2 linked regions of the Luteolibacter yonseiensis genome follow. The protein of the gene in region 1 interacts with the protein of each later gene in a pairwise test. Links are inferred from orthologs where the notes say so. Each region holds a gene or a part of one and is shown in the gene's direction. Other genes may lie near its edges. The genes, in order: JIN84_RS22065 and JIN84_RS07345.

What was found.
Region 2: the proteins of JIN84_RS22065 (region 1) and JIN84_RS07345 interact in binary tests that used the Escherichia coli proteins (3 or more experiments, as listed by UniProt). The link is inferred for Luteolibacter yonseiensis from one-to-one orthologs.

What each region holds. Positions count from the first base shown.
Region 1 is NZ_JAENIK010000013.1:391,777-403,947, reverse strand. The notes cover bases 4,219-7,429. They hold JIN84_RS22065 (sensor histidine kinase), read left to right. Parts: upstream 4,219-4,550; coding sequence 4,551-7,229; downstream 7,230-7,429. Other genes in these bases: JIN84_RS22060 (response regulator), read left to right, coding at 7,226-7,429. Also shown: JIN84_RS22090 (formylglycine-generating enzyme family protein), read right to left, coding at 1-85; JIN84_RS22085 (hypothetical protein), read right to left, coding at 82-864; potassium-transporting ATPase subunit KdpB, read left to right, coding at 1,157-3,178; kdpC (K(+)-transporting ATPase subunit C), read left to right, coding at 3,180-3,779; JIN84_RS23325 (potassium-transporting ATPase subunit C), read left to right, coding at 3,776-4,180; more of JIN84_RS22060, read left to right, coding at 7,430-7,888; JIN84_RS22055 (agmatine deiminase family protein), read right to left, coding at 8,205-9,251; JIN84_RS22050 (RbsD/FucU domain-containing protein), read left to right, coding at 9,400-9,789; JIN84_RS22045 (hypothetical protein), read left to right, coding at 10,138-10,818; JIN84_RS22040 (efflux RND transporter periplasmic adaptor subunit), read right to left, coding at 10,858-11,934; JIN84_RS22035 (efflux RND transporter permease subunit), read right to left, coding at 11,943-12,171. UniProt on the Escherichia coli protein: Member of the two-component regulatory system KdpD/KdpE involved in the regulation of the kdp operon. KdpD may function as a membrane-associated protein kinase that phosphorylates KdpE in response to environmental signals.
Region 2 is NZ_JAENIK010000008.1:260,346-270,011, forward strand. Bases 6,731-9,666 are described here. They hold JIN84_RS07345 (PTS sugar transporter subunit IIA), read left to right. Parts: upstream 6,731-7,929; coding sequence 7,930-8,403; downstream 8,404-9,666. Other genes in these bases: dnaJ (molecular chaperone DnaJ), read right to left, coding at 6,731-7,208; grpE (nucleotide exchange factor GrpE), read right to left, coding at 7,217-7,777; argS (arginine--tRNA ligase), read left to right, coding at 8,439-9,666. Also shown: JIN84_RS07310 (ABC-F family ATP-binding cassette domain-containing protein), read right to left, coding at 1-1,314; JIN84_RS07315 (rhomboid family intramembrane serine protease), read left to right, coding at 1,619-2,491; mazG (nucleoside triphosphate pyrophosphohydrolase), read left to right, coding at 2,488-3,300; JIN84_RS07325 (hypothetical protein), read right to left, coding at 3,327-5,192; JIN84_RS07330 (RsmE family RNA methyltransferase), read right to left, coding at 5,337-6,053; more of dnaJ, read right to left, coding at 6,066-6,730. UniProt on the Escherichia coli protein: Seems to have a role in regulating nitrogen assimilation.

The sequences.
Region 1 (12,171 bases):
TGGTCACTTCCGGGATGGCGGCGAAGGCTGTTTGAACGGCCAGAATTCCTGCAAAGGGGCGGAGGAATCGGAATGTCGATTTCATGGTTGGGGTGGGGGCTGTTTGACTTGTAAAAGTGCCGCGGATTGGGATTCGAGATAGGGGGTCAACCACCGGGTCTCGCGAAGGTCGGCGGCTTCCTTGTCGGAGAGCTTGTCCTTCTTGACCGATTCCCGGGAACGGGCGAGAAGGTCGAGTTGGGCGCGGAGGTCGGCAGGCTTCGCCGCGGTCCATACCTTGTCGGTCCGGGTGGATACCCAGGCCTCCCCGACATGGATGGCCTGCAACTCTCCGCGGGTCCCCAGGGCGGCAATCATCTCAATGGTCGGGTCATCCTTAGCAAACCGTGAATCATTGGAGGAAAGGAAGCCGGAAGGTGGGCCGGAATCTGATAGGGAAGAGAGTTCAAGAGGGCTGGCATGGGGTTCGCCGACGACTTTGAATCGTAGCAACGGGGAATCCGACATCAGCTCGGGCTCGCTGTAGTCGATGTTTTTGTCGGTTCCCAGTTCCTTGATGGCGAGACACGTGGTCTTTGCCAGCACAAAGGCATCCATGATCAGGTAGGTGATTCCTTCCTGCCTGACCAGGACCGCTGTTCCTTTTCGCCCGTCAGCATCGATCGCGGCGATATGTTTCGGACGCTTTTGTTCTTCATCGGCACGCATCGCTTCCAGAATGGCGGCACCCGGGCAACCGCATGCCGGACATGATACCGCACGCCGTGAAACCTGCTTGGTGCAATCCGGGCAGGGAAAGAGCGGGGATTCGTCGCCGACGCCGGATTGTATGAAAAAAGCCAGAACGGCCAAAATCAGTGGCATTGTCGCGAATCGGCGGAATGGGGGGCGCGGCAATGGGACGTTCACGAATATGGGTTCTCCTGCCTGTTGGCTGGCTTGTTTCGATGGAACTATGGATAAAGTAGTTAGGAGTCAACTGTAACCCGTGGCGGAAATTTCCTTCGGGCAGGATTCTTTTGGCCGCGGCGTTTCGATGGTGGCTTTTCTAGAGAATTCTGGCCCGTGACGGACGGATTTTAACGCTTTTTTTACGCCTATCGCAGGTCCTTTGATTACCCGGAACCGGGAATCCGTGGAGACTGGGGGCAAGCGTATGTCCCACTCCACACCATCACTGTTCGACAAATCCATCATCGCTCCCGCGGTCGGCGGGGCGTTCCGCAAGCTCGACCCGCGGCTGATGATCAAGAACCCGGTCATGTTCGTCACGCTGGTCGGGGCGGCCCTGACGACCGTGGCGGTCTTCACTTCCCACACCGACCGCGGGTTCGTCATCCAACTCGCCGTCTGGCTCTGGTTCACCGTGTTGTTCGCGAATTTCGCGGAGGCGGTGGCGGAGGGGCGGGGGAAGGCCCAGGCGGACAGCCTGCGCAAGGCGCGCAAGGACACGATGGCCCGGCGCATCAAGGGCGACAAAGAGGAGAAGGTCGCGGCGGCGCTTTTGGAAAAAGACGATCTCGTGGTTTGTGAAACCGGAGACATCATCCCCGCCGACGGCGATGTGGTCCAAGGCATCGCCAGCGTGGATGAAGCGGCGATCACCGGTGAATCCGCACCGGTCATCCGCGAAAGCGGCGGGGACCGCAGCGCGGTGACGGGCGGCACGCGGGTCATCAGCGACCGCATCGTCATCCGGATCACTTCGGAGAAAGGCAACACCTTCCTCGACCGCATGATCTCGATGGTGGAGGGGGCGAAACGGCAGAAGACGCCGAACGAGATCGCCCTCACGATCCTGCTTTCCGCGCTGACGCTCATCTTCCTGCTCGTCGTGGTGACGTTGAAGCCTTTCGGAACCTATGCGGGGATTTCCTTCACCATCCCGGTGCTGGTGGCGTTGCTGGTGTGTCTCATTCCCACGACCATCGGAGGATTGCTGAGCGCCATCGGCATCAGCGGGATCGACCGGCTGATCCGCCGGAACGTGATGGCCACCAGCGGCAGGGCGGTGGAGGCGGCGGGGGACATCGACGTGCTGATGCTGGACAAGACCGGCACCATCACCATCGGCAACCGCATGGCCTCCGACTTCGTGCCCGCGCCCGGTGTTTCCGAGAAGGAACTCGCGGATGCCGCGCAGCTCGCCTCGCTGGCGGACGAGACACCGGAGGGCCGCAGCATCGTGGTGCTGGCGAAGGAGAAGTTTGATTTCCGCGCCCGGGAGGTCGCGCAACCGCATGTCACGTTCGTTCCGTTCACCGCCCAGACCCGCATGAGCGGCGTGGACGTCGACGACCGCCACGTGCGCAAGGGGGCGGCGGATTCGGTGAAACAATGGGTGGAGCAACAGGGCGGCACTTATCCGCCGGAGGTGGAGAAGGCGGTGGAGTCGGCCTCCCGCTCGGGACGGACGCCGCTTGTGGTGGCGGACGGGCGGAAGGTGCTCGGGATCGTGGAACTCAAGGATGTGGTGAAGGGTGGCATCAAGGAACGCTTCGCCCAGCTCCGGAAAATGGGCATCCGCACCGTGATGATCACGGGGGACAATCCGATGACCGCCGCCGCCATCGCCGCCGAGGCGGGGGTGGACGACTTCATGGCCCAGGCCACTCCGGAGGACAAATTGAAACGCATCCGCGAGGAACAGGCCGCCGGACACCTCGTGGCCATGACGGGGGATGGCACGAACGACGCGCCCGCGCTGGCCCAGGCGGATGTGGGGGTGGCCATGAACACCGGCACCCAGGCCGCCCGCGAGGCCGGCAACATGGTGGACCTCGACAGCAATCCGACCAAGCTCATCGAGATCGTGGAAATCGGCAAGCAACTCCTGATGACCCGTGGCTCCCTCACGACATTTTCCATCGCGAATGATGTGGCCAAGTACTTCGCCATCATCCCGGCGATGCTGATGGTGACCTTCCCGGCGATGTCCGCGCTGAACATCATGAAACTCGGTTCGCCCCAGAGCGCCATCCTCAGCGCGATCATCTTCAACGCGCTCGTCATTGTCGCCCTCATCCCGCTGGCGCTGAAAGGCGTACCCTACAAGCCGCTCGGAGCCATCGAGGTCCTCCGCCGGAACCTGCTGGTCTACGGACTCGGCGGACTGGTCGTCCCCTTCATCGGCATCAAGGCCATCGATCTCGTCATCACCAACCTCAACCTCGCCTGATATGAAAAATCTGTTTTCCGTCATTCGTCCCGCCGTCGTTTCCACCCTTGTTTTCGGAGTGGTGTGCTGCGGATTCTACCCACTGGCCGTCACCGGTATTTCCAAGCTGGCATTCGCGAAAAAAGCCGATGGCAGTCTCATCGTTGATGGGAATGGAAAGGTTGTCGGCTCGGAGCTGCTTGGGCAGAACTTCAGCGGCGCCGGCTATTTCCACCCGCGCCCGTCCGCCGCCGGTGCTGCTGGTTATGACGCGGCAGGCTCCAGCGGCAGCAACCTGGGACCCACCTCGCGGAAGCTCGCTGATCAGATCAAGGAGCGCGTCGCCGCCTATCGGGCCACCAACGGCCTGGATGGAAATGCCGGGGTGCCCGCGGATGCCGTGACCGCCTCGGCCAGCGGACTGGACCCCCACATCAGTCCCGCGAATGCCGCGTTGCAAACCGACCGCGTCGCCAGGGCCCGCGGGTTGCCGGTGGAAAAGGTGAGGGAATTGGTCTCCGCGAACACCGACCGCGCGACGCTCGGATTCCTCGGTGAGGATGGTGTGAACGTGGTGAAGCTGAACCTCGCGTTGAACGCGATTTCCCCGTCCGCACCGTGAAACCGAACGCATGGCGATGGATCATCACGGTGGGAGCGGCCGTATTTCTGGCTGTTGTCTGCGTCGTGGCATACCTGAAGCGGCAGGACGTCCGCGTCGTCAGCCCTGGTGAAGAGGCGGCGATCGCGGAGGCATTGCTGGGTGAAAGGCTTTCCGGGCCACGGTATTTCAACCCGGTGGCCGGCGGGGGAGTTGAAACGGCTGGTTCATGGATCAGCGTGACGGATGCCATGGCACAGGTGTCACGCATCGCGGGCGAACGGAAGCTTGATTCCGAGGCGGTGCGCAAGTTGGAACTGCTCATCGACCGGATGGCGGAATCCCATCCCTACCGGGCGGTGGGTGGCGAGAGGATCGATCTTCCGCGCCTGAATCTCTCACTCGACTCCATTGGAAAATAGGAACAGGATCGGTCGGTTTGATCTTTCTCTGATCACAGGTTTTTATTCAAACGCAGATGGCCAGGATGGGCACAAATGAATGGGATCTGATGGATCCTGAAGCGAAGCCGCCTCGGCATGCGGCTTGCGTGAAGCCGTCGCCGCATCAAACGGGTACGGTGGATTTCAAAAACGCCGTCCGGAGTTCAAGCTTCAGCCTGCTCTTTCACAAGCTCCCGTTTTCCACACGGAAGAGCACGCTGAAGCGCGAACTGCGGAAGGCTTCAAGGACTGCGATGGCTTCAGACAACGGCTTCTGCCATGGTATGCCGGGATCGCGTGATGAAGCCGTTGCAGGCGGTGTTTCGCCATATTTCCAAGCCCCGCCCCCATGAACGATCACCGTCCCGATCCGGATGCGCTGCTCGCCCAGGTGCGGCGTGAGGAAACCGAGCGGAAGAGCGGCCGCCTCTACATCCTGCTCGGCATGTGTCCGGGCGTCGGCAAGACCTACGCCATGCTCCTGTTCGCGCGGCAGCGGCAGCAGGACGGCCTGCAGGTCCTCGTGGGGGTGGTGGAAACCCATGGCCGCAGGGAGACCGCCGCGTTGTTGGACGGGTTGCCGTTCCTGCCACGGAAGAAGATTTTATACGGCGGTCATGTGCTGGAGGAGTTCGATCTGGACACCGCCATCCAGCGCAGGCCTGACCTGCTGCTGGTGGACGAACTCGCGCACACGAACGTGCCGGGCAGCCGGCATTTGAAACGCTATCAGGACGTGCTGGAACTGCTTGACGCGGGCATCGATGTCGTCACGACGCTCAACGTCCAGCACATCGAGAGCCAGGTGGACATCGTGCGGCAGGTCACCGGGGTGGCGGTGCATGAGACGGTGCCGGATTCCCTGCTGGATCGCGCGCACGAGATCCAGCTCGTGGATCTCAGCGTGGAGAAACTCATGGTGCGCATGGGCGAGGGCAAGGTTTACATGGGCGAGCGTGCCCAGGCCGCCGCCGAAGGATTTTTCCGCGAGGGAAACCTGACCGCATTGCGCGAGCTCGCGTTGCGCTTCACCGCCGAACGGGTGGACCGCGATCTTGAAGATATCCGCAGGGCGCGGCGGGTGAGCGGTCCTTGGAAGACGAACGCGCGGCTGATGGTCGGCGTGGGGCCGACCCCCTACTCGGAAAGCCTGATCCGCTGGACCCGCCGCGCGTCCGGAAGGCACGGTTGTCCATGGCTGGCGGTGTGGGTGGAGGGGACGCATCCGCTTGGCGAGACGGAGCAGGATTTCCTCACGCGTGGCCTGGGTCTCGCCCGGAAGCTCGGCGCGGAGGTGGTCCACGCGACAGGGGACGATGTGGCGGCCGCCTTGTTGGAAACCGCACGCGAGCGCAACGTCTCGCAGATCGTCGTAGGAAAGGCGGACAAGCGGTCGCTGTGGAAACCGACGCTGGCGGACCGGATCATCGCGGGCAGCGGAGACATCGACGTCTGTGTGGTGCGTCCGGTGATTGGAAGACGGTCCGTCCGTCCGGAGACACGCGGCGGGAAATATCCCCGGTCCCACGGTTTTCACGAATACGGTGTCGTTTTCACGCTGGTGATCGTCCTGACGGTCGCGTGCTGGCAGATCGAGCCGGTGGTCGGCTACACGGTTCCGGCGCTGGTGTATCTTATGGCCATCCTGCTGACGGCGTTCCGCATCAGCCGTTGGCCGATGGTCTTCATGGCGGGGTTGAGCGCGTTGGTGTGGAATTTCTTTTTCATTTCTCCGAAGTTCACCCTCGAGGTCAGGGCGCTGGACGACATGATCTTGCTGGCGATGTTCTTTGCCGTGGCGGTGAGCATGGGTCACCTGACCACCCGGCTGCGGACGCGGGAGATCGCAGAGCGGCGAAGGCAGATGGAGACGGACGCGCTGCTGCGCGTGACCCAGAGCGCGGCGCTGGCTCCGGAGATGGAAAAGGGACTGGCTGAAGCGCTGGCGGTCATCAACTCGGTGATCGGGGCGGACACGGCGCTGGTGGTCCGCAGGCTGGACCGGTCGCTGCCGGCGGCGCACGCGGCCAGCACCTGGCAGCCGGAGGATCACGAACTCGCCGTGGCGAACTGGGCCTACCAGAACAAGTCCGTGGCGGGGCGCTTCACCGAGACGCTTCCGCAGTCGCTGGCCACGTGGTTCCCATTGCAGACGGCGACCTCGGTGATGGGCGTTCTCGGTCTTCGTCTGACGGGCGGGGCGGAGTCGCTGGATTTCACCAGGCGGCAGGCGGTGGAGGCCTTCGCGCTGCAACTCGCGCTCGTCCTGGAAAAGGAACATTTCATCCACGCCGTCAGCCAGGCGGAAGTGATGGAGAAATCCGAGCGGTTGCGGCGGAACCTGCTGGACAGCGTTTCCCATGAGTTGAAAACGCCGCTCGCCGTCATCCGGGCGTCCATCGAGGGCATGGGACTGGGCGATCCCTACGTGGCGGAAATCGATACCGCGACCAAGCGGCTCCAGCGTGTGGTGGACAGCCTGCTGCAGATGACACGGTTGGAGTCCGAGGTGGTCGAGCCGCAACTGGAATGGTGTGACGTGGAGGAACTCGTGCACGGTGCGGTGCGGGCGGCGGGCGATGCATTGTCCGGGCATCCGTTGGGAATCGACATCGTGGCCGACATCCCGCTGGTCAGGACCGACCAGACATTGTTGCAACAGGCGCTGGCGAACATTCTTCACAATGCGGGAGTCTACACGCCCCGGCTGTCCCCCGTTTCGCTCACCGTCCGCCACGCGGAGCAGAAGCTCCGCCTGACCGTCAGGGATCGCGGACCCGGATTGCCGCCCGGTGAGGAGTCGCAGGTGTTCGGAAAATTCTACCGGGCCGCCGGTGCTCCGGCGGGCGGGACCGGGCTGGGCCTGTCCATCGCCCGGGGATTCGTGCAAGCGCTGGGCGGCGACATCGCCGGGTGGAATCATCCGGACGGAGGCGCGGTGTTCGAAATTCTGCTGAAAGCGGAATTTCTCGCCACGGATGACGGAGCTTGTGTCCCGGACCGGATCGCGGAAAATCCAAAGCCATGACCGCGCTGATCATTGACGACGAAATCCAGATCCGGCGCTTGCTGAGACTCGCTCTGGAATCGCGCGGCTACGTGGTGCGAGAGGCTGAAAACGGGCGGCTCGGTCTGCAGGAGGCGGCGTTCCACCGGCCGGATGTCGTGCTGCTGGATCTCGGCCTGCCGGACATGGACGGTCTGGAGGTTCTGAAAAACCTGCGCGAGTGGAGCGCGGTCCCGGTGCTGATTCTTTCGGTGCGGGACCAGGAAGATGTGAAGGTCGCGGCGTTGGAAAATGGCGCGGACGACTACGTCACCAAGCCGTTTTCGACGGCGGAACTGGTCGCCCGGCTGGCGGTCATCCAGCGGCGGCACCACGGCGGGGATTCGCCGGAGATCGTTGTCGGCCCGCTGACGATGCACCTGGACCGTCACGAGGTTTTTCTCTCGGGCGAGTCGTTGAAAATGTCGCCCACCGAATATGCCTTCCTGCGCGCGCTGGCCAAACACGCGGGCAAGATCGTCACGCAGCGGCAGCTCCTGCGCGAGGTCTGGGGCCAGCAGGGCGATGGCCAGACGCACTACCTGCGCGTCTACGCGAACCATCTGCGGAAAAAACTGGGGAGCAAGCTGGTGATCCAGAACGAGGCGGGTATCGGGTATCGGTTGCTGGAACCGGTGTAGGTGATTTCATGGGGAACGTGTGTGATAATCATCAAATCACCGTAAGAGCCGGGACCTTGTCGTCCCATTCTTTTTGCTGCAACCGGTGGCGGCGTTTTGAGCGCTTTTCATATCTCGACGTTCCTTTTCTTTGTGAATTGGAACCACGGATGGACGCGGATACACACGGATGAAGAGATCTGGTGAATGATACAGATCTCAATATACAAAGTGACTGCGCAACCGGTGTGGAGCCACGGACGGTCGGACTACGGCGGCCCCGGTTGCGATGGCGGCAAGAGCAATGAAGCGCCGATGTGGCGCATGAATGCGGAAATCAAGCCGGTTGTTGCTGGGAGATGCAGTGCAGGGTGCCGCCTTCCTCGACGAGTTCGAGGCAGTCGATGCCGACCACCTCGCGTCCGGGGAATAGTTCGCGGATCATGCCGAGGGCGCGGTCGTCGTTTTTTCCCTGGCGGAAGGTCGGGACGAGCACGCCGCCGTTCACGATAAGGAAGTTCACGTAGGAGGCGGGCAGCACGGGAAGTCTCCAGCCGGGGACCTCGCAGGCTTCCGGGAGAGGGATCTCCACCACTTCGAAGGGGCGTTCGTTCGGTCCGAGGAAGGATCGCAGGCTGCTGAGGTTGTCGGCGAGGATCTTCTGGTTCGGCGAGGCGGAGTCCCGGTCGACGCAGGCGAGGACGGTGGTGGGATCGACGAAACGCGCGAGATCGTCGATGTGGCCGTCCGTGTCGTCGCCCTCGATGCCTTGCTTGAGCCAGAGGATTTCCGAAACGCCGAGGCCGTCGCGCAGGCGCTGTTCGATCTCCTCACGGCTGAGGAGCGCGTTGCGGTTCGGGTTGAGCAGCACGGCCTCGGTGGTGAGAAGCTGGCCCGCGCCATTGATCTCGATGGCTCCGCCCTCCAGGATCATGCCGCCTAGGAAAAGGCGTTTGCCAAGGGAGGCGGCGATTTTTCCGGGAATGGCGTTGTCCGCGTCCCATGGCGGGAATTTTCCACCCCATGCGTTGAATTCCCAATCCGTCACCGCCACCTCGCCGGTGTCGCGGTGCTTGACGAAGATCGGCCCGTGGTCGCGGCACCAGACGTCGTTGTGCGGGTGGTCGAAGAGGCGCACACGCTCGGGCACTGCCTTGGCGGAGTTGCAGATGGCGGTGATGGCGGCGTGGTCCTTGCCCGGGGCATTGATGCGGACCTCCTCGAACCGGGAGATGCCGGCGGCGATCTCCGCGAACTTGGACCAGATCATCTCCCGCTTGGCCCCACCCCAGTGACGCGGGTCCTCCACGGGCCATGAGAGCCAGACCGCTTCCTGCGGTGACCATTCGGGGGGCATTGAAAATCCAGCGGCTGCGGCGTTCATGTGCGGAAGATGAGCGGGCCCGGGGACATTTTTCCAGCATTCATCTTCAAAAGGAAAAAATGAACCGCGACTTCCGTGGCTTCCTCTTTTTCCCATGCTGCCCCATTCGTGTGATTGACGGTCGTTCGGGATAAATGAGAATCGCGCCATGCTCCAGACAGGCATTCTCAATCCGCATGTGCTCGAACTGATCGCCCGCGTCCGCCACACCAACACGCTGGTCATCGCGGACTGGGCGTTTCCCTACTGGCCGGAGATCGAGACGGTGGACATCTCCCTGACGAAGGGTATCCCCACGGTGTTGGACGTGCTCGACCTGCTGACACCGGTTTTCAAGATCGGTCGCATCTGGCAGGCTGAGGAATTCCTCATCACGAACACGCCGGAGACGGTGGACCGCTTCGCGAAATCCTTTGGCGGGATCCCGCTGACCCGCGAGGCGCACGTGGAATTCAAGAAGCGCGTACCGGATGCGATCGGTCTGATCCGCACGGGAGACGCCACCCCGTATGGGAATCTGGTGATCGAGTCGGTGTGAAAAAAACAGAGCGCGGAACTTATTCCACGCGAGTTCCCGGGGGCACCCGCACGGATGAACCGGTGTTCCGCGATGGCGGATTTTTTGTGTGGACGTTGATGTCCGTCGGTTCGTGAAGAAAAGGGATACGGATCTTGTTCCAGATACTGACGCTAGGAAGAATTGACACGGAATTTACACAGGAGCGGCGCATTCCATGATTAAAATCCGACGATGACGGTTTTCAAAACATGCCTTGCCGCTCTTGTTTTTCTCTGTCCGCAGACCTTGCGGGCCGGGGTCGTTGTGAGCTTTCCCGAGCCCGACACTTCACCGGGCGTCGAGGGCCTTTTGAAGTCTCTCTCAGAAATGGCACCGCCAGGGGAGGGGTTTGGAAAGCCGAAGCCCGTTCATCTCAATGGCGTGCTGGCCTACATATCCAAACCTTGGGGGCTTCGCCCTGCGGATCGTGACAAGGACATCCAGAGTTTCGACCAGATCAAGGAAGGGATGACGTTCCGGGAGATCGTGTCCTTGCTCGGGCCCGGAGTGCAGGACAGCCTGTCGGGAGTTGGTATGATTTTTTGGGGCTGTAAGGATGGGAGAGTGCTGGTGACGGCGAGGCCCGGTGGCTCAATTGATGAGAAGACTTCCTATCAAATCCGGCTCCAAGGCAGGGACCAAAGGCACAAGGATGTGGCGGAGCTCGCCAGGACGCTCATCGCCGACATCGAAGTCTCCGGTCAGGAGGTGAAAGTGGCCTTGACGAAGGATTCCGATCAAGCGAAGGCCCGCGAGGTGGTAACCTATCAGGTGGGCGGGATGTTCCAGTGGATGGGCCCTTCCGGTTTCCTGCCACGGGTTGATTTCACGATCGAGAAAATCGAGGGGAACTCGGTGTTCTGCCATTACTACTACGGTGCCTTGCCGGAAGGGCTTCTCCATTATTCGGACAGCGGCAGCATCATTCTCACGCCGGACGGAAAGGGCGGTGTCGGCCAGCCAGCGACCGAGGCGAAGTTGAAGGAGGCCGGGGATGGCGGACGCTGACGAAAGCACGCTTGGGCAGGTGCCATTCGTCGATCCCCCTCATTTCGCCGTCTGCACGGTGTCGCCTTCCTTAAGCAGGGCGTTCGGGTTGACGATGACGGCGGTGTCGGGCGTGAGGGCGGCGGAGGTCATTTCAACGGTCGGGCCGAAGTTTCTTCCGGGTAGGACCTCGACATAATGGACCTTGCCGTCCTTCACCGTGGCGACGAGGGATTTGCCGAGGCGGAGGATGAGGGTGTTGTTCGGCAGGACGTAGGTGTCCGGGGCGGGTGGGAGTTGGAAGGCCGCGGTGCCGGTGAGGCCGGCGGGGAGGGTGAGGGCCTTGTTGTCGATGAGCAGCTCGACGCGCATGGTGCCGGAGGCGGTGTCAAAGCTGCGGCTGGAGCGGTGGAATTTCCCGCTGAAATTCTGGCCGGGAAGCTCGTTGAAGCGGACGTTCGCGGTGCTGTCGTCCTTAAGGCGTAGGGCGAGATCCGGGGTGGCGCTGATGATGAAACGCAGCGAGTTCAACCGGGAAAGACGGTAGAGCCAGCCCTCCGCGGTGGAGGAATCTCCACGCATGCGGTCTCCGCGATCGAAGTTCCGGGCGGTGATGGTGCCGTCGAAGGGGGCGGTGACGTTGGAGAATTTCTGCATTTCCTCGGCGCGTGCGAGTTCGGCACGGGCGAGGCGCAGGGCCGCGTCGGTTTCATTGGCGGAGGAGGTGCGCTGTTCGGATTCCTCGAGCGAGACGGCGCGGGATTTCAGGAGATTGGTGGTGCGGTCCGCGTTCTGGCGGGCGTTGTCGGCGCGGGCGAGGGCCTGCTCGACGGAGGCGCGGGCGGCTTCCACCTCACGGTCGATCTCGGGCGCGGAGATGATGGCGAGGACGTCGCCGGTCTTCACGCGGTCGCCGATGTCATACTTCCGCTCGCTGACGATGCCGGTGGCGCGGGTGAAGAGGGTGGCCTGCTCGATGGGTTCGGTGCGGCCGGGGATTTCATAGGCGACGGCACCGACGCTGGCGGCGGGTTGCACGGTGCGGACGGTCGGGATGTCCGCCTTGTCCTGGGCGGCGAGCGGCGAGGTGGCGGCAAGCAGGGTCAGGAGAGCGCGGGAGACGATGGGAGAATTCATGGAAATTTTCAAATGACGGGGCTGGTGGAGGTTTCCGACGCTTCCGGAGCATCGGCATCTTCCTCCTTTTTGCGGAGTTCGCGGCGGGCGGTGTAGCCACGGACGGCGGCGAAGGCGACAGGGACGAGGAAAAGCGAGGCGAAGGTGCCGAAGAGCAGTCCGCCGATGACGGCGCGGCCGAGCGGGGCGTTCTGCTCGCCGCCTTCCGCGTGGCCGAGTGCCATGGGGATGACGCCG
Region 2 (9,666 bases), on another replicon or contig:
GCCGGAGAGGAGGTCCACCCGTTCGTTGATGCGCTTGTCGTCGAAAAGGAACCTCCGCAGGTAGTTCCGCGCGCCGAGCGGCTGGTTGCCGAACATGAGCTTTTCATTCCCGTCGGAAATCTCGTCCAGCAGCGAACCGGTGCCATCGAGCGCCATGCGGGTCTGGTCGATGTAGTTCACCTTCACCCGCTTGCCGGTGACGGCGGTGCCCTCCGTCGGCTCGATCTGCCCGAGGCAGAGCTTGAGCAGGGTCGTCTTGCCCACACCATTGCGTCCGACGATGCCGGTGCACTGGCCGGGGCGCAGGCTGAGGGTGAGATTCCGGAACAACCAGCGAGGCGTCACCTCGCCGCCGACATTCACCCCCGCGCCCTCCAGTTCGACCACGATGTTGCCAAGGTCCGGCGGCGGCGGGATGAGCAGGTCCATTTCCCGCTCCTCGGGCGGGGCCTCCATGCCCTCGATTTCGTAAAACTTGTCCAACCTCGTCCGCTGTTTCGTGCCGCGGGCCTTCACCCCGGAGCGGACCCACTCGAGCTCCTCCCGCAGGAAACGCTGGCGGCGGCGTTCGGTCTGTTCGGCGATCTGCTGGCGCACGGCCTTCGATTCCAGGAACGCGGTGTAATTCCCCGGGTGGGAGAAGGCACGCCCCTGGTCGATCTCGATGATGCGGGTGGCGATGACATCGAGGAAATAGCGGTCGTGGGTGACGAAGATCACGGCCCCGGGAAATCCCTTGAGCGCGTCCTCCAACCAACGGATGGACTCGGCGTCCAGATGGTTCGTCGGCTCGTCCAACAGGAGCAGGTCCGGCTGGCAGACCAGTGCCCGGCACAAGGCGACCCGGCGCTTCTCACCGCCGGACAAAGGACCGACGGCGGCCTCGAGCGGGGGTGTGCCGAGCGCGGTGGAAATGGACTTGATGCGCGCCTCCAGGTTCCAGCCATCCGCGTGGTCGATGAGATGGAGCAGGTCGCTCAACTCCGCCTCCGAACCGTCGCCATTTTCGTAACGGCGTATCGCCTCGACCACGTCCGCAGCGCCGGAGGCGATGTTTTCCTGCACGCTCAACTCGCCATCCAGCTCGAACTCCTGGGGCAGATAACCGACACGGAGCGCCCTGCGGCGGGAAATTTCACCGGAGTCCGCCATCTGCTGGCCGGTCAGGATTTTCAAGAGCGACGTCTTGCCACAGCCGTTCCGCCCGACGAGCCCCACCTTCTCCCCCGCGCCTACGGCGAGTGTGACACCGTCGAGCAGCGTTTGATAACCATAGGTCAGGCGGATTTCGTTGGCGGAGAGCAGAGCGGACATGGAACGGCGTGGGTGTGCCCTATCCTGAGGGAAACGTCCATCGCGGATGTCGCGACCAACGGCATTCCCGCATGTTCTTAGGACGTGGCCCGTTCCTCTTCCAAAACAAGCCGGATGCGCCCACCTCATGGGCCACCGTCGGCCCATGCCACGCCAGAATTGACATGGGCCGACGGCCACCCTCCAAAGCGAACCGACTGGCGCAGGATGGCGGAACCCGGCACGATTCCGAAGCCGTTACCGGTGACAGTATGTTCACCCGGTCTTGCGGCGGATGACAGGCCGTGCTAACCCCTTTTCACACATGGGCATCGCTGATCGAGATTATCAACGGAACACCTCGCGCCGCAGCGGCTTTTTTTCCCAAATCACGCCGGCGGTGAAGTGGTTGCTGATTCTGAATATCGGAATCTTCGTGCTGGATGCGATCATTGAAAGGACGCTCGGTTACAGATGGCTCGAGTCTTATGGAGCGTTCACCATCCAGTCCGGGATCCAAACCGGAAGGGTTTGGGAATTCATCACCTTCCAGTTCCTGCACGGCGGCTTCTTCCACCTGTTGATGAACTGTCTGGGAATCTTCTTCTTCGGCCCATGGATGGAGAGGTGGTGGGGCACCGGGAAATTCGTGATGTTCCATCTGCTGTGCGGGGTCGGCGGGGCGCTGTTTTTCGCGCTGCTCGCCGTCACCGGCGTGCTGCCGGGTGACGACCTCCAGGCTCCGCTGGTCGGAGCGTCCGCCGGCATCTATGGCATGCTCGTCGGGGTGGCGGTGATTTCACCGGACATGCGTGTGCGGCTGCTTTTTCCGCCGGTCGAACTCTCCATGCGGCAGGTGGCCTTGGGAACCCTGGGGATTTCCGCCGCGATGATCTTGTTGAGGATCGGTGGTAACGAGGGAGGCGAGGCCGGACATCTGGGCGGAGCCTTGGCAGGCTATGTCCTGATGCGCTACCCGCACCTCCTGGGTGACAGGGGCATCCGGATCTTCCAGCCCAAGGTGACCAAGCCGAAGCCGCAGCCGAAGATCCGCCCGCGCTCCGGACTGGAGAAAATCCGGGACACCGAGGTGGACCTGATTCTCGACAAGATTTCCAGCCATGGATTCCAAAGCCTCACGCAGGAGGAAAAGGATCTCCTGCAACAAGCCTCCACCCAGAAACAATCGAAACGATGACCGACGCGGAAATGATCGACTCCCCGGATGCCGGGCGCCAACTCGCCCGTCTCAGGGCCATCATGCACCGGCTGCGCGCACCCGGCGGCTGCCCGTGGGATGCGGAGCAGACCCATGAATCCATCGTGCCGAACCTGATCGAGGAAGCTTATGAAACGGTGGACACGATCCAGCGTGGAGACCATGAACACCTGAAGGAGGAGCTCGGCGACCTGCTGCTGCAGGTCGTCTTCCACAGCGAGCTGGCCGAAGAAGCGGGCCGGTTCAACCTCGACGACGTGGCGCGCGGCATCAGTGAGAAACTGGTCAGGCGGCATCCGCATGTTTTCGCGAGCAGCGGAGTTTCCACCACGGACGGCGTGCTCGAACAGTGGGAGGCGATCAAACGCGCGGAAAAGGGAGACGAGGAAAAGCCTTACCTGCACGGGGTGGGCAAGGGGCTGCCCGCGCTTTTACGGGCAGCGAAACTTCAGAAAAAGGCGGCGAAAGTCGGATTCGACTGGCCTGACGAAGCCGGCGTCCTGGCGAAAATCCACGAGGAACTGCTCGAACTGGAAACCGCCATGGCCGCACAGGATGAGGCGTCCGTCTCCGAGGAAATGGGCGATCTGTTTTTCTCCATGGTAAATCTGGCCCGCTTCCGGAACATCGACCCGGAGGTCCTGATGGCCTCCGCGAACGCCAAGTTCGAATCGCGGTTCGGAGAAATGGAGCGCACCCTCCGGTCCGGCGGGGTTTCACTGGATGCCGCCACGCCGGAACAGATGGACACGGCGTGGGAAACGGCGAAGCGGAACCTTCGGAGCTAGGAAATGTCCTAGCCCGCCCGGCAGGATCAAGGCGTGATGGTGATCGCCTTGGAAGGGCCGGCGGGGAACCAGTTGTTGCCCAGTTTCGTGCGGAGACGCAGGCTCCACTGCTCCTTGTTCACCAGCTTGGCGCCTGCGGTGGTGGCGTTGAGGGTGAAACTCTTCGCATTACCGGCGAGCGTGGTCACCTTCTTCGTCTCCAACGTGTCACACTTGAGAACCTGGATGTCATCGATGAAAATTCCGGTTGGCGACTTGGGAGCCGCCTCGTGGGTGTAAACCGCTCCAGCGCTGGCATAGTAGCGGAAACGGATGCGGATCGGCTCGGTGGATGCGGGCAGCGCGGCGCTGAAGGTGGAAACCTTCAGGTCGTATTTGGTATCCGAGACACCCACGATCGGCTTGCCGACGGTGACCCAGGAAACACCGCCTGTCGCGGATGCCTCGACCACGAGCGTGGAAGCCTTGGTCATGAAACCACGGCGGAACTTGAAGCCCAGCTTCCCGCCGCTTTTCACCAGAATGTCACGGTCGAGTTCAAAGGTTTGATCGGGAATTCCCCGCACCAGAAGATCGTAGGAAGTCGGAAATGTGAGTTGGAAAGCGCATTTCCCGACGACGGCACCGAATCCGGCATAGGCGGCGGTTTTCACGATGAGCGGGTAATTCGCACCCGTACCGTCGATGACTTTCACATCCTTCGCGACTTCCGCGGTTTCTTTCCAAGCGACAGCGCTCTTCTTGGCGGCGACAACCTGCAAACCTTCCGCACCGGCAGGCGGCACAAAGGTGTAGCTGCCGGTTTTCTTGGCCGACAAGCTCGCGGCTCCGGTGATGGCCTGGCTGGACAGAAGCCGGTTCGGATTGATGAGCGTGACCTTGTAGCTGTAGGAGTCGGGAACACCTGGTCCGCTGACTCCGGTGACGCTGACGTCGAATGCGGTGTCATTATACACCGTTCTGATCTGGGCCGATGTCGGGAGCTCCCAGATGATGGCAGGATCACCATATGAGGAATCGCGACGCGTGGCGACAAGCGCCACTGCCTTGCCGGCGGAATCCTTCATCTGCACCGTGGCCTTTGTAAAATCCGCCCCCTTGCAACTGAGGGACCAGAAACGGGAGTTCAGATCCACAGGGAAAAAGCCGGGTGCCGGATAGGCCACGAAGGCCGGTTCCTGCGGCAGTATTTCCAGAGGGCTCTGCGAAACGTAGAGAACGTTGGTCGGAGGGACGTAGGCTGACTTTCCGGGTTGGTCGCCCGTGGCGTAAACGGTGGCTTCCGGATGGAGGTTCCAGCGGCGGTGACCCACCAGATTGTTCGCCGAAGAGGAAGTGAGGCTGCTGGACTGCTCTTCCTTCATGTATTCAAGAATCGCTCCCGGTCCGTAGGCCCCGAAGGCGAAGTTGCCTTTCGCCACGGCATTCCAAGCCATTGGCGACCAACCGATCAGGTTGCTCGGCGGATTGTGGGTCATCGCGGGGTTCTTGCCCGTGCCCGGATCGTAGTTCCGGACCAGCATCAGAGCGGCACTCTGGGCGGCGGTGGATTTCAAAGTGCTCCCGATCGGAAGGGGGAGCGGATCTTTCAGATCGATGACAAGCGGAGAATTCGTGGATACTTTCGAGTTCGTGTTCACCCCGGAAAGAGCCCGGAAAAAGTTCAGGCGGCGCTCCACGTCTCCGACAAATGCCGCCGAAGTCGTTCCGTTATTTCCGGTATAATTGCCCGTCCACTTGATCCGGGCTTCGTAACCCTCTGACGCTTTGTAGACAGCATGCCAGAAGGCAAGCACGTCGTTACGGTTGTTCCGGTCTACGGAAAAACCACGTGTTGCGACGGGATAAGTACCGGGAAGCCAAGCCTTCGCGCTTGGAACTCCAACCAGCATACAAAGGGCGATGCGAGCCAGAAACGAACTCTTATTAGGCATGTCGGGCGGGTCAATAGTAACTTACCCATTGAAACGCAATACAAAATGTAAAATTATTTGGACATCTTCTTTATCAAGCCACAAAGATTTTATAATTAATCATTACTGGAATTCATAACGAAGGGCCGCCAAACAAAAAATCGTTGCTGTTTCCACGCGAAGTACGATCTCGCCGAGTGAAATTTTAAAAAATCCCGCGTCTGAGGCGGCCTGCGTCTCCTCGGCGGTGAAATCTCCTTCCGGACCCACAAGCAAGGTTGCATGGGTGGTCCCGGGATGATCCCTGAGGACAGAACGAAATGGCCTGGCGTCCGGGGCAAGCGAGGCGATGAGCTTCAGGCCCGGCGCGGCTGCCTGATCGGATATCCAACGCTCGAATGTCAGAGGGTCGGCGACCTGCGGCAAGGTATCCTGCCCGCACTGCTTGCAAGCCTCGAGGGCATTGCGGCGCCATTTCTCGGATTTCCCGTCTCCCGGCTGGACGATGGTATTCCGGGTGACAAGCGGTTGGATGGCGGTGATTCCCAGTTCCACGGATTTCTGGACGATGAGGTCCATGTTTTTCCCTTTCGGAATCGCCTGCGCCAGCGTGATGGCCGGCATGGGGGACCGCGAAGGCAGGATTTCGCCTATTTTCAACGGAACGTGGTCCCGCGATACGGAAAGCGCTTCCGCAGAGGCGCGGCGTCCCTCGCCATCGAAGATGATGATTTTTTCCCCCGCCCTGCCCCTCAGGACCTGGGAAAAATGACGCGCTTCATCGCCGACAAGCGTCGGCTCGGTGAGCCATGCGCCCGGAGGTAGGAAGAAGCGCGCCATCGGGATTACGGATTACAGATCGAAAAACCGCTTCGCCTTCTTGAAGAAGCCTTCCTGCATCGGCGAGTTGTGATCGCCGATGGATTCCGAAAAAGCCCGGAGTTTTTCCTGCTGGTCGCTGTTGAGCTTTGTCGGCACCTCGACCTGCACGGTGACGTTCAGGTCGCCGCGGCGGCCGTTGGTGAGCGACGGCATTCCCTTATCGCGAAGACGGAAGGTGGTGCCACCTTGGGTGCCCATCGGGATCTTGATGGATGACTGGCCATCAAGCGATGGAACCTTGAGCTCGCCTCCGAGGGCCGCGACGGAGAATGGCAGCGGCACGGAGCAGTAGAGGTCGGAATCATCGCGCTCGAAAACGTCGTGATCGCGGACGTGGAGGAAAACGTAGAGGTCGCCCGCCGCTCCGCCACGGACACCGGAGTCGCCATTCCCCGAGGAACGGAGGCGCGTGCCGGTATCGACACCCGCAGGGATGCGGAGCTTGATCCGGCTGTCGCGCTGGACCCTGCCGTCGCCCTTGCAGCTCGAGCACGGATCGGAGATCGTCTCTCCCGCGCCACGGCATTCGGGACAGGTGGCCTGCTGGATGAAGATGCCGGACTGCCGGCCGACCACACCGCGACCACCGCAGGTCGAGCATGGCTTGACGCCGCCGCTGCCCTTGGTGCCTTTCGAACCGCAGGGTTCGCAGGGGACATAGCGCTCGATTTCCAACTCCTTCTCGACACCGCGTGCGGCTTCTTCGAGGGAGATTTCCAGGTCGTAGCGCAGGTCGCTGCCTTTTTGCTTCCCGGAACCCCGGCGCGAGCCGCCGCCACCGAAAAATTCCTCGAAGCCGCCACCGAAGGCACCGCCGAACATCTGGGAGAAGATGTCCATGGGATCGTGGAAACCACCTCCACCGGAGCGACCGCCGCCGCCACCGCTGAACGCGGCATGACCATAGCGGTCATAGGCGGCGCGCTTGTCGGCGTCGCTCAGCGCTTCGTAGGCTTCGCCGAGTTCCTTGAATTTTTCCTCGGCGGTGTGATCTCCGGGATTTTTATCCGGATGGAATTTCACCGCGAGCTTGCGGTAGGATTTCTTGATCTCGTCGGCAGAGGCGTCCCGCGAGACACCCAGAATTTCGTAATAGTCGCGTTTTTCGGACATGGAAAAGGTTATTCAGCGGAGGTTGGGAGCTTGGAAACCACGACGCTGGCCGGGCGGAGCAGGCGGTCGCGCAATTTGAATCCACGGCGGGTGACTTTCAGGATGCGGCCCTCTTCGCCTTCGGCGGATTCCTCCTGCGCCACGGCGTCGTGAAGGTTCGGGTCGAACGCTCCGGTGGTGGGGATCTCCTCCACGCCCTGACCGCTCAGGAAGTCGTTGAGCTGGCGGCGGACCATGTCCATCCCGATGTAAATCATGGACTTGGTGTCCTGGGAGGCGGCCATCATGCCCATCTCGAAGTTGTCAATGACGGGCAGGAGGTCCTCCAGCAGACGCTGGTTCGCGTAACGGATCGCGTCCTCGCGCTCGCGGGCGGTGCGCTTCCTGAGGTTGTCCATTTCCGCGGCGGTGCGCAGCGAGACTTCCTTCCATTTGGCGGCTTCCGCTTCGAGTTCCTCCCATGGATCAAGCCCGGCAGTCTCTGTGGCGGGAGCCTCGGAAGTGATGTCCACTTCGGCTTCGGTCCCTGGAGTTTCCTGCGTTTGGTTCGGATCGTTGTCGGCTTGCATGGCGCATACGTGTAGTCACGAATAGGCGAGCGTCAACCCCTTGGAGCATCCCCGGTGGCCTCCGGGGCAGGAAATCCGCTTGCTATCACGGCATTCACCCAGTAACCACTCGCCCCCACCGTCTCCCCTCCCGGTTCCCGACTCTCCCATTTATGAAGTTAGCCAAGTTGCTTTGCGCCGACCACATCCTCCTCGACATGGAGGCCACCGAGCATTGGCCCGCCATCGTCGAACTGGTGGGACACCTGGTGGCCACCGGACAACTTCCTTCCGAGCAGCAGCAGGAAATGCTGGATGCCTTCAAGGCGCGCGAGGAACAGGTCAGCACCGGCATCGGTTCCGGCGTGGCGATCCCGCACGCGTTTTCAGATCACTTGGAGCGGGTCATCGCCGTTTTCGGCCGGTCCAGGACGGGCATCGACTTCGAGGCGCTGGACAACGCGCCGGTGCATTTCATCGTGCTCTTCATCGTCCCGCGCAAGGACTACCACATGCACCTGCGGACGCTGGCGGCGATCGCGAAAATGTTCACCAACGGCGAGGTTCTCCGCCGGCTTGGCGCGGCGGTGAGCCATGACGAGGTTCTCGCCATTTTCGACTCCAAGCCGTCCCGCGTGGGAGTTTGATTTTTTTTCAGCCGGTCTCCAACCGCCCTTTTCCCATGACGCTTCTTCAAGAACTCGAATCCCGCCTTGCCGCGGCACTCAGTGCCGCGCTCGGGGAACCCGCAACCGCCGCCGTGACCGCCGCCGCGGATCTGCGATTCGGCGACTACCAGTCGAACGCGGCGATGGTTCTGGCCAAGCAGCAGAAGAAGAACCCGCGCGCGCTGGCCCAGGAGATCATCGACAAGCTGGAGCTCTCCGGCCTCGCCACCGCGGACATCGCCGGCCCCGGATTCATCAATTTCCGCATCCTGCCCTCCGCCTATGCCGCCCACACCGCCGCGCTGATCCGTGACGAACGCCTCGGCGTACCGGCCACCGGCTCGGGGAAAACCATCGTCGTGGATTTCTCGGCCCCGAACGTCGCCAAGCCGATGCACGTCGGCCACATCCGCTCGACGATCATCGGCGACTCCCTCGCCCGCGTCGCCCGCTTCCTCGGCTACAATGTCATCGCGGACAACCACATCGGCGACTGGGGCACCCAGTTCGGCATGATCATCCACGGATGGAACCATTTTCTCGATGAAACCGCTCTCGCCGCCGATCCCATCGCCGAGCTCGTCCGCATCTACCGCAAGGTGACCGCGATCAAGGATGAGCCGGGCATCCTGGACGCGTGCAAGGCGGAGCTCGTGAAACTCCAGGCAGGCGATCCGGAAAATCTCGCGATCTGGCAACAGTGCATCGACCATTCGAAAGCCGGTCTCCAGAAAATCTACGACCGCCTGGATGTGAAATTCGACTACTGGCACGGCGAAAGTTACTACAACGACCGCCTCGCCCCGCTGGTGGATGAGTTCCTGGAAAAAGGCCTCGCCCGCGAAAGCAACGGCGCGGTGTGCGTCTTTTCCGACGGCACGCTTCCCAAGGAGGAGGATCCCTACATGGTCCACAAGGAAGACGGCTGGACGGACAACCCCGCCATCATCCGCAAGGCGGACGGCGGATTCCTCTACGCCACCACCGACCTCGCGACCATCCAGTTCCGCATCGACGAATGGAAGGCCGACCATGTCTGGTATGTCGTCGGCGTGCCACAGCAGCTCCATTTCCGCCAGCTCTTCAACGCCGCGACGCGTTGGGGGAAAACCGGTGATTTCCAGCACGTCCAGTTCGGCTCGATCCTTGGCGAAGACCGCAAGCTCATGCGCACCCGCTCCGGCGAGAACGTCGGCCTGGTGGAAGTGCTCGAGGAAGCCGTGGAACGCGCGGCGAAGGCCA